One region of the Streptomyces sp. NPDC008121 genome, then DNA from elsewhere that is predicted to be linked to it. Evidence: riboswitches for the same ligand, from Rfam matches in the RefSeq annotation. Region 1 holds a riboswitch; each other region holds the start of a gene.
The links. A riboswitch is a leader RNA that binds a small molecule or an ion and turns the genes downstream of it on or off. The one in region 1 is predicted to bind cobalamin.
Positions count from the first base shown of each region.

Region 2: linked by a shared signal. The riboswitch ahead of ACFZBD_RS03235 (ABC transporter substrate-binding protein) and the one ahead of ACFZBD_RS08280 (energy-coupling factor ABC transporter permease) in region 1 are both predicted to bind cobalamin.
Region 3: linked by a shared signal. The riboswitch ahead of ACFZBD_RS12405 (ribonucleoside-diphosphate reductase subunit alpha) and the one ahead of ACFZBD_RS08280 (energy-coupling factor ABC transporter permease) in region 1 are both predicted to bind cobalamin.
Region 4: linked by a shared signal. The riboswitch ahead of ACFZBD_RS17875 (cobalamin biosynthesis protein) and the one ahead of ACFZBD_RS08280 (energy-coupling factor ABC transporter permease) in region 1 are both predicted to bind cobalamin.

Region 1 covers NZ_JBIBHT010000002.1:617,904-620,971, forward strand. Annotated here, with positions in the region: gene dhaL (dihydroxyacetone kinase subunit DhaL) at 42-683, shown strand; gene ACFZBD_RS08275 (PTS-dependent dihydroxyacetone kinase phosphotransferase subunit DhaM) at 724-1,131, shown strand; cobalamin riboswitch at 1,204-1,413, shown strand; gene ACFZBD_RS08280 (energy-coupling factor ABC transporter permease) at 1,442-2,140, shown strand; gene ACFZBD_RS08285 (energy-coupling factor ABC transporter substrate-binding protein) at 2,140-2,490, shown strand; gene cbiQ (cobalt ECF transporter T component CbiQ) at 2,497-3,068, shown strand, end outside.
Region 2 covers NZ_JBIBHT010000001.1:742,395-745,462, forward strand. Annotated here, with positions in the region: gene ACFZBD_RS03235 (ABC transporter substrate-binding protein) at 1-983, opposite strand, end outside; cobalamin riboswitch at 1,213-1,420, opposite strand; gene ACFZBD_RS03240 (hemerythrin domain-containing protein) at 1,616-2,086, opposite strand; gene ACFZBD_RS03245 (DUF1275 family protein) at 2,523-3,068, shown strand, end outside.
Region 3 covers NZ_JBIBHT010000003.1:523,628-526,695, reverse strand. Annotated here, with positions in the region: gene ACFZBD_RS12405 (ribonucleoside-diphosphate reductase subunit alpha) at 1-1,718, opposite strand, end outside; cobalamin riboswitch at 1,852-2,011, opposite strand; gene mctP (monocarboxylate uptake permease MctP) at 2,071-3,068, opposite strand, start outside.
Region 4 covers NZ_JBIBHT010000005.1:58,840-61,907, forward strand. Annotated here, with positions in the region: gene ACFZBD_RS17865 (inorganic phosphate transporter) at 1-935, shown strand, start outside; gene ACFZBD_RS17870 (hypothetical protein) at 947-1,168, shown strand; cobalamin riboswitch at 1,280-1,423, shown strand; gene ACFZBD_RS17875 (cobalamin biosynthesis protein) at 1,456-2,439, shown strand; gene ACFZBD_RS17880 (cobyric acid synthase) at 2,436-3,068, shown strand, end outside.

The sequences.
Region 1 (3,068 bases):
CGACCGGAGCGAACGCGCCCGGCGGGCAGGCCGGAGCGAACGTGCCCGGTGGGCCGGCCGGAGCGGAGGCGCCCGGTCCCGACGACGGGCTCGATGCCGCGTTCTTCCGGGCCTGGCTGGCCGCCGTCGCCGCCGCCGTCGACCGCGAGGCCGACCGCCTCACCGAACTGGACTCCGCCATCGGCGACGCCGACCACGGCTCCAACCTCAAGCGGGGCTTCGCCGCCGTCACGGAGGTTCTGGAGAAGGAGCCTCCCCCGACACCGGGCGGGGTGCTCACCACCGCCGGGCGCCGGCTGATCTCCACCGTCGGCGGGGCCTCCGGACCGCTGTACGGAACCCTTTTGCGCCGCACCGGAAAGGCGCTCGGCGACGCCGGGACGGTCACCCGCGAGACCTTCGCCGAGGCCCTGGCCGCCGGGGTCGCCGCCGTCGCCCAGCTGGGCGGTGCGCAGGTCGGCGACAAGACGATGCTGGACGCGCTCGTCCCGGCGGCCGACGCGCTGTGCGAGTCCTTCGAGGCGGCCGCGGCGGCCGCCGAACAGGGCGCGCTGGCGACCGTCCCGCTGCGGGCCCGCAAGGGCCGCGCCAGCTACCTGGGCGAACGCTCCATCGGGCATCAGGACCCCGGCGCCACCTCGTCCGCCCTGCTGATCGCCGCCCTCGCGGAGGTGGCCGCATGACCCGCCGTCGCAACGGCACCACCCGTACGGAGGTGGCCCCGTGACCGGCGGCCCGGTCGGCATCGTCCTCGTCTCGCACAGCGCCGCCGTGGCCTCCGCCGTCGCCGAACTCGCCCGGGGACTCGCGGGCGGCGGCCCCTCCGCGCCGATCGTCGCCGCGGGCGGTGACCCCGGCGGCGGCCTCGGTACGAGCTCCGAGCTGATCGCCGAGGCGGCGCGGGAAGCCGACCGGGGGGCCGGTGTCGCCCTCCTCGTCGACCTGGGCAGCGCCGTGCTGACGGTCAAGGCGCTCCTCGCCGAGGGCGACGAGCTGCCCGAGGGGTCCCGGCTTGTGGACGCCCCCTTCGTGGAGGGGGCGATCGCCGCCCTCGTCACGGCGAGCGCGGGCGGCGACCTGGACGCCGTGGAGGCGGCGGCAGCGGAGGCGTACACGTACCGAAAGGAGTGAGCGGGGGGCGCGAGAGACCCGTCACACACCGTCCGCGGAAGCCTCCGTGTTGTGATGCGCCTGGTCAACCCACTAATGTCACACCGCCTTGGTGTACGGGAAACCGGTGTGGAACCGGTGCGGCCCTCGCCACTGTGATCGGGAAGTCCGGCTCCACCCCTCGGGGAGAACCCTTCGAGGGAGCCACTGCACCGCCTCGGGAGACCGTCGCGGTGTGGGAAGGCGGAGCCGCGACGGCATGACCCGTCAGCCAGGAGACCGGCCAAGGTGCGTTGTCCATCCACGAGGTGCTGGAGAGGGTCTCCCGATCATGCATATAGCCGAGGGCTATCTACCGCCCGTGCACGCCGTCGCCTGGGGCGTCGCGTCCGCTCCCTTCGTCGTCCACGGCGTCCGTGCCCTGACCCGCGAGGTCAAGGCCAACCCCGAGTCCACCCTGCTGCTGGGCGCGTCCGGCGCGTTCACCTTCGTCCTGTCCGCCCTCAAGATTCCTTCGGTGACGGGCAGTTGCTCGCACCCCACCGGCACGGGGCTGGGGGCGATCCTGTTCCGGCCGCCGGTGATGGCGGTGCTCGGCACGATCACCCTGCTGTTCCAGGCGCTGCTCCTCGCCCACGGCGGGCTCACCACGCTCGGCGCCAACGCCTTCTCGATGGCGATCGTCGGGCCCTGGGCCGGATACGGGATCTACCGCCTGCTGCGGCGGTTCGACCTCCCGCTGATGGTGAGCGTCTTCTTCGGCGCCTTCGTCGCCGACCTCTCCACGTACTGCGTCACCAGCGTGCAGCTCGCGCTAGCCTTCCCCGACCCGGGCAGCGGTGTCATGGGCGCGCTCGCCAAGTTCGGCTCCATCTTCGCCGTCACGCAGCTGCCGCTCGCGGTCAGCGAGGGCCTGCTGACGGTGCTCGTGATGCGGCTGCTGACGCAGTCCAGCAAGGGCGATCTGACCCGTCTCGGGATTCTCCTCCCGGGCGCCCGGAAGACCGAGAAGGCGGAGGCGAACGTCTGATGAGCCGTAACGCGAAGATCAACACGTTGCTGCTGCTCGTCGTCGCGGCACTGGCCGTGTTCCCGCTGGTGCTGGGTCTCGGCGACCACAAGGAGGAGCCGTTCGCCGGCGCCGACGCCGAGGCGGAGGTGGCGATCACGGAGATCGCGCCCGACTACGAGCCGTGGTTCAGCCCGCTCTACGAGCCGCCGTCAGGCGAGGTCGAGTCGGCGCTGTTCGCGCTGCAGGCGGCCCTCGGCGCCGGTGTCCTCGCCTACTACTTCGGTCTGCGCAAGGGCCGCAAGCAGGGTGAGGCCCGCGCCGGGGCTCCCGGAGCCCCGTCGACGGCGGCAGCGACCGGCGACGAGTAGTCGCCGATGCTGCCGATCGACGCGGCGGCGCACAGCAGTCGCTGGCGCCGCCGTCATCCGTGCGAGAAGGCGGCTCTGGGCTTCGGTCTGACGCTGTGCGCGGTCTGCCTGCCGCCGTGGCCGGGGGCGGTCCTGGTCGTGGCGGCCACCCTGGCCGTGCTCCTCGGTCCGGCCGGGGTACCGGGCCGTCAGCTGTGGCGGGCGTTCCGGATTCCGCTGGGCTTCTGTGTGACGGGCGCGGTCCCGCTGCTCTTCGAGGTGGGCGGGGCGCGCGGCCTCGTCGCCCTGGCGCCCGACGGGCCGGTCCACGCCGGCGAACTGCTGCTGCGGACCTCGGCCGCGTCCCTCGGGGTGCTGCTGTTCGCCTTCACCACGCCCGTCTCGGACGTGCTGCCGCGGCTGGTACGGGCGGGGGTCCCGGCGCCCGTCGTGGACGTCGCCCTCGTGATGTACCGGATCAGCTTTCTGCTCCTCGACTCCATGGCGAAGATCCGCCAGGCTCAGGCGGCCCGGCTGGGTCTGACGACCCGGGCGGCGACCTGGCGCTCGCTCGCCGGGCTCGGGGCGACCGCCTTCGT
Region 2 (3,068 bases), on a different contig from region 1:
ACCGGGGCCCGGCCGCCCTTGGCGTGCACGCCCTCGAAGTTCAGCTGGAGGCCGCCGGTGCCCCGCTCGCTCGCCCACGGATAGGTGCCGCCCGCGTCCTTGATCAGCCGGGCGGCGTAGCTGCCGCCGGCGGGCATGGACCAGGTGCCCTGGTACATCGTTCCGGGCAGCACCTCGACGGGCCTGCCCGCCGCGACGGCCTGCGCACCCTTGGCCGCGACCTTCCGGTAGTCGCCCTCGATGGTGTCGAACACCTCACCGGCGCGCTGCTCCGCCCCGGTGAGCGCGGCCATGGCCTTGACCCACTCGGCTCGGCCGAGCGGACTCGGCTCCAGCCATTCGGCGTTGGCGACGACGGCGATCCCGGCCTGGCGCAGCTTGGGGTACTGCGGGTCGTCGGTGCCCTGGGTCATCAGGACGTCCGGCTTGGCGCCGATGACGGCTTCGGCGTCGAGGGTGCGGTCCTTGGCGTACTCGACGACCTCGCCCGCCCGCACCCGCTCGAGCACCTCGGCGGAGGAGATGGCCACGGCGCTCGCGACACCGGTGAGCACGTCCAGGGTGCCGGTCTCGGTGAGCAGCGGCAGATGGGTGGTGGAGGCGGAGTACAGGCTCTTGACGGGGACGGTGACCTGCTGTGCGGACGCCAGCTCACCGGTCAGCTCCGGCTTCGGCGCACCGCACTTGACCAGGACGTACGACTCGGGCTTGCCCTTGGGGAAGGGCTCCTTGACGGTGAGGACCTGGTAGCTCTTCTCGTACCGGAGCGTGAAGTTCTCGGCGTGCTTAACCGTGGACTTGACCGGGAAGTAGTCCTTGGCCGGGTCGAAGTCCTCGATACAGCCCTTCCCGGCGGCTGCCGCTTTGGCATCGGCGGGCGGGCCGGAGGCGCCGCCGCACGCGGTGAGTGTGAGGGCGGCGGCCAGGAAGACCGCTGCGGCAGCCTGACGGCGACCGGGCGCAAGGGACCGTACGGACGGCAAAGTTGACTCCTGAGGGCATGCGTGGGCCAGGGCGCACCGGCATGGCGGTGCGCCTGATACGGCGTGCGGGAAGAAACCGCTGAGGGAGGAGGTCGTCAGGACCTGGGGGATCGAGCCCGTGCGGCACGCCGGGCAGGCCGGCTCCGGAGGAGCACAGGCAGCGCGGAACTGCCCTCACACATACGCAGGCACACGAGTGCCACCGCCTCTCCTGGGGAAATCCGCCCCGTACATCGAGGTGCGACGGCGTGAGTCTCCTGACTCGGGATCACAGCTTCTCCGGCCTTCCCACCCCTGATGGGGCGGTGGCCATGGGCGGAGTCGCTCCCCCTACACAGTGGCGGTACCGTGCCGGAATCTCACCGGCTTCCTCGTTCCGCCGTCGCTTGTTCGGCGAAAGCATCGCAGAACCGGCCACGCCTCGCCAGACCACACTCTGTGCGATCAGACACAACCGCGAGTGCAGCCATCATGACAAGGAGTGTTCATCCGGTGCAGCCTGCGGCGACCGCTTCACTGCGCTCGACCGTCGCCCCTGGGCGGGACGCCGTTGGCAGTGGGGGGTCGCCCCAGACCACTGTCTGCGTGCCGGCACTGCTGACGAGGCGTAAGCGGATTCACCGCTCACCGGCTCATATCGGGCCCAGGACCTCGCCGGGTACGGCTTCCAGCTCGAGGGTCTCGAGCACGGTGAGCAGTTGCCGTTCCTCGTAGCGGAAGTGGTTCTCCATGATCGCGGCGATGCCTTCGAAGTGCTGGTCGAGCTCCTCGGGCGGCGCGGCCCGGTCGACCGCGGCGCGGAGGCCGTTGAGCAGGTAGGCGATCATCGAGTGGTCCTGCTCAAGGGAGCGCAGTACCGGGCGCAACTGGGGGTGCGCGGCCGCGATGGCGGGGAACAGGGTGCGGTCTTCGCCCTGGTGGTGGGCGTCGAGAGCCGTGCAGAAGCCGTGGCAGTACAGCAGCAGTTCGCGGGTGGCCGCTTCACCGGGGGTGCCGTCGGCGAGGGAGGCGCGGGTCACGGACAGCGCTTCCCGCAGTCGGTGGTGCACCTGACGGAGTTCTTGGCTCCAGGCGACGAGCCTGGTCGTCTCGCGCTCAGACACGCGAGAGCGAAGGGTGGGACGAGTACATCGTCAACCTCCTTCGGTCCGGCGCCTCCATGCCTGACACAGTCTGCCACCGGCACGCGACGCTTCCCGTACGGTACCGCACCCGGGCACGGGACGTTACGGCTCGGCGTGAACTGTCCGCCCAGGCGCGCCTGCGCCTCCTTGGCGTCGGGTGTCACGGGTTGGGGTCGCGTCCGTGCGGATGATCGCGGTGCGGCTCGCAGTCGCTGAACCTGCGCTTTTTCACGGCGGTCCCCGAGGGCACGGCCCCCGAGGGCGTCCTCGCGACGGGCGATCGAGTAAGCACACGTGCGGCGTGTGGCGTCGAGCCTCTCTTCACCTTCTGCTCCAGTGAGTGAGTGCAACGAACACGAGTCATGAAGGAAGCCGGCGGCTCCCGGGTCAAGCGCGCCTGCGGGGAGGGGCCGCGGTGAGTGGTGGTGGGACGGTCGCACGGTGGCTGTTTCCCAACGGGCACCTCTACGAGCGGTTCGTTCCGTCACTGCTTGTGCTGACGTTTGTCAGCGGTCTGGTGGACGCGGCCAGCTTCCTCGGGCTGGGACGGGTGTTCGTGGCCAACATGACGGGCAATGTGGTCTTCCTGGGCTTCGCCTTGTCAGGAGTGGCCGGGCTGTCGGCGGCGGCGTCGGCGGTGGCGCTGGCCGGGTTCCTGGCCGGGGCGGCGGCGGGTGGTGCGTGGCGGCGGAAGACCGAGCCTGGAGCGCTGTTCGCTTCGCTGGTCGTGTTTCAGGCCCTGTTGGCCGGGCTCGCGTTTGCCGGTCAGGCAGCCGGCTGGGGACGGTACGCGGTCCTGGTGCCGCTGGCCTGCGGGATGGGGCTGCAGAACGCCGTCGTGCACCGTCTGGGCGTGCCGGACCTGGCCACCACCGTGATGACGCGGACACTGACCGGACTCGCGGTGGACCGACCTGGGCCCGGCAGCATGCGGCGGGGGGCGTCGGTCGTCGTGCTGGCC
Region 3 (3,068 bases), on a different contig from region 1:
TCGGGGTGCAGGACGCCCCGGGCGGCGCGGGTCTTCTCCCAGGCCGGGAGCGGGCCGTTGCGCTCGGCGAGGTCGGTGGAGGCCTCGTACGCCGCGAGCATGATCCGCTCGGCGATCCGCGTCGACAGCGCGCGGGCCTCGGGCGAGTCGAAGGGCAGCTTCAGCTGGAAGAAGACGTCCTGGAGGCCCATCGCGCCCAGGCCGACGGGCCGCCAGCGGGAGTTGGAGCGCCCGGCCTGCTCGGTCGGGTAGAAGTTGATGTCGACGACCCGGTCGAGGAACGTGACGGCGGTACGGACGGTCGCGTCCAGCCGCTCCCAGTCGATGTCGCCGGTCGACAGGTCGACGAAGGCGCCGAGGTTGACCGAGCCCAGGTTGCAGACCGCGGTCTCGCCGTCGTCCGTGACCTCCAGGATCTCCGTGCAGAGATTGGAGGAGTGCACCGTGTGGCCGGGCTCCGCCGTCTGGTTGGCGGTCCGGTTCGAGGCGTCCTTGAACGTCATCCAGCCGTTGCCGGTCTGCGCCAGCGTCCGCATCATCCGGCCGTACAGCTCGCGCGCCGGCATGGTCTTGCGGGCCAGCCCCTTGGCCTCGGCGGCGCGGTAGGCGGCGTCGAACTCCTCGCCCCACAGGTCGACCAGCTCGGGCACGTCGGCGGGGGAGAACAGCGACCACGGGGCGTCGGCGTTGACCCGCCGCATGAACTCGTCCGGGATCCAGTGCGCCAGGTTGAGGTTGTGCGTACGCCGCTGGTCCTCACCGGTGTTGTCGCGTAGCTCCAGGAACTCCTCGATGTCCGCGTGCCAGGTCTCCAGGTAGACGGCGGCCGCGCCCTTGCGCCGCCCGCCCTGGTTCACGGCGGCGACGGAGGCGTCCAGCGTCTTGAGGAACGGCACGATGCCGTTGGAGTGCCCGTTGGTGCCGCGGATCAGCGAGCCGCGGGCTCGGATGCGGGAGTACGACAGGCCGATGCCGCCGGCGTGCTTGGAGAGCCGGGCGACCTGGTGGTACCGGTCGTAGATGGAGTCCAGCTCGTCCTTCGGCGAGTCCAGCAGATAGCAGGACGACATCTGCGGGTGGCGGGTGCCGGAGTTGAAGAGCGTGGGGGAGGAGGGGAGGTAGTCGAGCCGGCTCATCAGCCCGTAGAGCGCCGCCACCTCGTCGAGCGCGCGGGCGCTGTCGTCCTCGGCGAGCCCGCAGGCCACCCGGAGCATGAAGTGCTGCGGGGTCTCGATCACCTTGCGGGTGATCGGGTGGCGCAGGAGGTAGCGGGAGAAGAGCGTGCGCAGGCCGAAGTAGCCGAAGCGGTCGTCCGCGGCGGAGTCGATCAGCGCGTCCAGCCGGGCGGCGTGCTGCCGGACGAACGCGGCCGTGCGGTCGGCGATCAGACCCTCGTGGTGGCCGACGGCCACCGAGGAGGAGAAGGTGATCGCGCCCTGGCCGGCGGCCTCGTCGGCGATGGTGATCGTCAGCAGGCGGGCCGCGAGCCGGGAGTAGGCCGGGTCCTCGGCGATCAGACCGGCGGCCGCCTCGGTGGCCAGCTCCCGCAGCTCCGCCTCGTCGGAGGAGGCGTTGCGGCCGCGCAGCGCGGCGGCGGCGACCTTGCCCGGGTCGGTGTCGGGGAGATCGGCGGTGAGGTCGGTCAGGGTCCGCAGCAGCATGGTGCCGGGTCCGTCGCTCTCGATCGCCGTGGCCGGATCGGCTGGCGCGATGGTCACGTGGGGCTCTCCCTCGCTCGGCCCGGGGGCGGCGGCGGGAGGCGGACGGCAGGGGGCACCCCTTCACGCGGGCGCGCGCCGTGTCCACCGGCCCACTCCGCGAGGCCCGGACGACTCTGGCACCCGGAACGGACGGACCGGGCGCACTGTCGGCAGGTCTTCGGACTCGCGTGAGCGCAAAAGCACACCAACACACCGTTGCGGGACAGTTCCGGATTTCCACCGGATTCCCCTGCGGCGACAGCGAGATGAGCATACATGTGGGGGGCGCCGCTTGCGGCACCCCCCACATGTTGTGTCGCTCCTCCTCCGGTGCGTCCGCCTTTCAGCCCCTCCGCCCCGGAGCGAGCGGTCAGTGCGTGTTCGCGCCGAGCTTGGGAAGCTCGGTCTCGACCCCCGGGTCGCCCGCGTCCGCGGTGTAGTCCGACGGAGAGGTCTCGTCGATGCCGTCCGGCGCCTTGACCGCCCTCAGGACGAAGGTGAGGACGACGGTGACGACGACGTTGAGCACGAAGGCGGTGAGACCGATGTAGCCGATCTCGCCGATGCCCGGGATCTCGGCGGACGAGCCGCCGAAGTGCTTCTGGGTCGGGCTGGCCACTCCGTACGCCGCCGCCGTGCCGTACACCATGCCGACGGCCCAGCCGGCGAGCAGCGCCCAGCGGTGGAACCAGCGGGTGAACAGACCGCCGACCAGCGCCGGCAGGGTCTGCAGGATCCAGATGCCGCCGAGGAGCTGGAAATTGATGGCGACGGTCTTGTCCATGGTGAGGACGAAGGCCAGCGCGCCGACCTTCACCAGCAGGGACACCAGCTTGGACACCTTGGTCTCCTGCTCCGGCGTGGCGTCCGGCTTCAGGAAGTCCTTGTAGATGTTGCGGGTGAAGAGGTTGGCCGCGGCGATCGACATGATCGCCGCCGGCACCAGCGCGCCGATGCCGATCGCGGCGAAGGCCACGCCCGCGAACCAGTCCGGGAACATGTTCTCGAACAGCTGCGGGATGGCGAGCTGGCCGTTGCTGACCTTGACCCCGGCCGCGATCGCCATGAAGCCGAGCAGCGCCAGCAGACCCAGCATCAGGGAGTAGAGCGGCAGGATCGTGGTGTTGCGGCGGATGACGTCACGGCTGCGCGAGGAGAGCGTCGCCGTGATCGAGTGCGGGTACATGAAGAGCGCGAGCGCCGACCCGAGCGCCAGCGTGGCATAGCCCCACTGGCCCATCTCGCCCGGCACCAGCGCGCCGCGCGGCTTGTCGGTCGCCGGGTTGACCGTCGCGTAGGCCTCGCCGGCCTTGGCGAAGATCTCGTCGAAGCCGCCGAGCTTGATCGGGATGTAGATGATCGCCACCG
Region 4 (3,068 bases), on a different contig from region 1:
TCGGCGGACTCATCGGCGCGGCCGTGATGTCGGCAGGCTGGTCGGCCGTGAACGGCTCGACCATCGTCACCAAGGTCCTCATCCCCGCGATCGCCGCGCCGCTCGTCGCCGGTCTCGCCGCGATGGTGGCGACCCGCCTGACGTACCGGATCGGCGCCAAGACCGACGAGAAGCACACGGCCAAGGGCTACCGCGCCGGCCAGATCGCCTCCGCCGGTCTCGTCTCCCTCGCCCACGGCACCAACGACGCGCAGAAGACGATGGGTGTCATCACCCTGGCGCTGGTCACCGGTGGCGTCCTCGTCCCCGGCTCCAACCCCCCGATGTGGGTCGTCGTCTCCGCCGGTGTCGCCATCGCCCTCGGCACCTACCTCGGCGGCTGGCGCATCATCCGCACCATGGGCAAGGGCCTCACCGACCTCCGGCCGCAGCAGGGCTTCGCCGCCCAGACCAGCGCCGCCACGGTCATCCTGGCCTCCTCGAACCTCGGCTTCTCCCTCTCGACCACCCAGTCCTGCTCGGGTGCCGTGATGGGCGCGGGCCTCGGCCGCAAGGGCGGTGTCGTCCGCTGGTCGACCGCGACCCGGATGTTCGTCGCCTGGGGTCTGACCCTTCCGGCGGCGGGCCTGGTCGCCGCCGGCGCCGAATTCCTCACCCAGCAGGGCACCTGGGGCATCGCCGTCGTCGCGCTCCTGCTGATCGCCGGCTCCGCCGTCATCTGGGCGCTCTCGCGCCGCAAGCCGGTCGACCACCACAACGTCACCGACGACGACCTGGCCGACGAGCCCGCGGGCGTCGTGACCACCGCCATCGCGGCCGTCACCCCGCCGCCGGCCGGCTCCGTCGCCGCCTTCGCGGACGAGGACCTCAAGACCACCATCCCCTCGCCGGCCCCCACGGACCCGGCAGCCCCCGCGGCCTCCGCCGCGGTGTAAGGACGAACGACATGAAGATCGACTGGGCAGCTCTCGGCTCCGTCTTCGGGGTCAGCCTCGTGGCGACCGTCGCCCTCGTGGGCCTGTTCACCCTCGGCATCATCGGCCTCTCCAAGCAGGAGCAGGCCGCCGCCCAGGGCGGCTCCGCCGCCCTCGCGCGCACCGGCGCGTACGCCTGCTTCGCACTCTGCGCGGCGGCCGTCACGTACGGCATCTATCTGATCGTCGTCTGACGCCTCACCACACCACCGCCGGGCGGGTCGCACCGAAGGGTGCGGCCCGCCCGGTCATCGTCGCTGTGGGGCTTCGCACACTCTCCTGTCGCAGGTCAAGGGTGAGTTGACGGCCGTTCGCGCCCCGTGGTGGACTCTCGGGGCCAATACGGCGGCAGAAGAGGAAGTCCGGTGCGAATCCGGCGCGGTCCCGCCACTGTGACCGGGGGTGAAACCCCGGGAGCCAGGAACTCTCACCGCCGGTCACGTCGAGCCAGGGCGCGGACCCTGAGTGAGGACACAGCGCCATGCCTGGCCGCAGAGCCACCGGTGTATCCGCGCCCCCGGGCGCCTTCGCGTACGGCGCCGCCGCCGGTCTGGCCGCGGACCTGCTCCTCGGCGACCCCCGCCGCGGCCACCCCGTCGCCGCCTTCGGCCGGGCCGCCGGCGCCGTCGAAAGCCTTCTGCGCCGCGACCACCGCGGCTGGGGCGCGTTGCACACCGCCGTCTGCGTGGGCGGTACGGCCGTGCTCGGCGCCCTCGCCGCCCGTACGGTCCGCGACCGGCCCGCCGCGTCCGCCGCCCTGACCGCCGCCTCCGTCTGGGCCGTCGTCGGCGGTACGACCCTGGGCCGGGAGGCCCGCGCCGTCGGCGGGGCGCTGGCCGCCGGGGACCTGGACGTGGCCCGCGAGCGGCTGCCGCATCTGTGCGGCCGCGATCCGCAGGCCCTGGACGGCCCCGCGATGGCCCGCGCGGTCGTGGAGTCCGTCGCCGAGAACACCTCCGACGCCGTCGTCGGCGCCCTGGTCTGGGGCGCGGTCGCGGGCGTGCCGGGGCTGGTCGGCTTCCGGGCCGTCAACACCCTGGACGCGATGGTGGGCCACAAGTCCCCGACGTACCGCCGCTTCGGCTGGGCCTCGGCCCGGCTCGACGACCTCGCCGGCTGGCCGGGGGCGCGGCTGACGGCCCTGCTCGCGACGGTCGCCGGCGGCGACCCCCGGGGCGCGGTGCGGGCCTGGCGCTCCGACGCGGCCGCCCACCCGAGCCCCAACGCGGGCCCGGTGGAGGCGGCGTTCGCCGGCGCGCTCGGCGTACGGCTGGGCGGGACGCTGTCGTACGGCGGGCGGGTGGAGCACCGGCCCGTGCTCAACGGCGAGGGCCGGGCGGTGGAGGTGGCGGACATCGAGCGTGCGGTACGGCTGTCGCGCCGGGTGACCTGGCTGACGCTGGCGGTCTGTGTGGCGGGACGGGCCCTGGCGGGCGCGCGGCAGAGGAAGCGGAGGCACGGATGACGGGCGGGGGGCTGCTGGTCGCCGGGACCACGTCCGACGCGGGCAAGAGCGTCGTCACGGCGGGGATATGCCGCTGGCTGGTGCGTCAGGGGGTGAAGGTCGCGCCGTTCAAGGGCCAGAACATGTCCCTGAACTCCTTCGTGACGAGGGAGGGCGCGGAGATCGGCCGCGCGCAGGCCATGCAGGCTCAGGCCGCCCGGGTGGAGCCCACCGCGCTGATGAACCCGGTACTGCTCAAGCCGGGCAGCGACCGCTCCAGCCAGGTCGTGCTCATGGGGAAGCCGGTCGGCGAGCTGAGCGCGCGCGGCTACCACGGGGGACGGCAGAAGGAGCTCTTCGAGCCGGTCCTCGCGTGCCTGGAGGAGCTGCGGGGCACATATGACGCCGTGATCTGCGAGGGGGCGGGCAGTCCGGCCGAGATCAACCTGCGGCGCACGGACATCGTGAACATGGGCATCGCGCGGGCCGCGCGGCTGCCGGTCCTGGTGGTCGGCGACATCGACCGGGGCGGAGTGTTCGCCCAGTTCTTCGGGACCACGGCGCTCCTCGCGCCCGAGGACCAGGAGCTGATCGCGGGCTTTCTCGTGAACAAGTTCCGCGGCGACGTCTCGCTCCTCGAACCCGGCCTC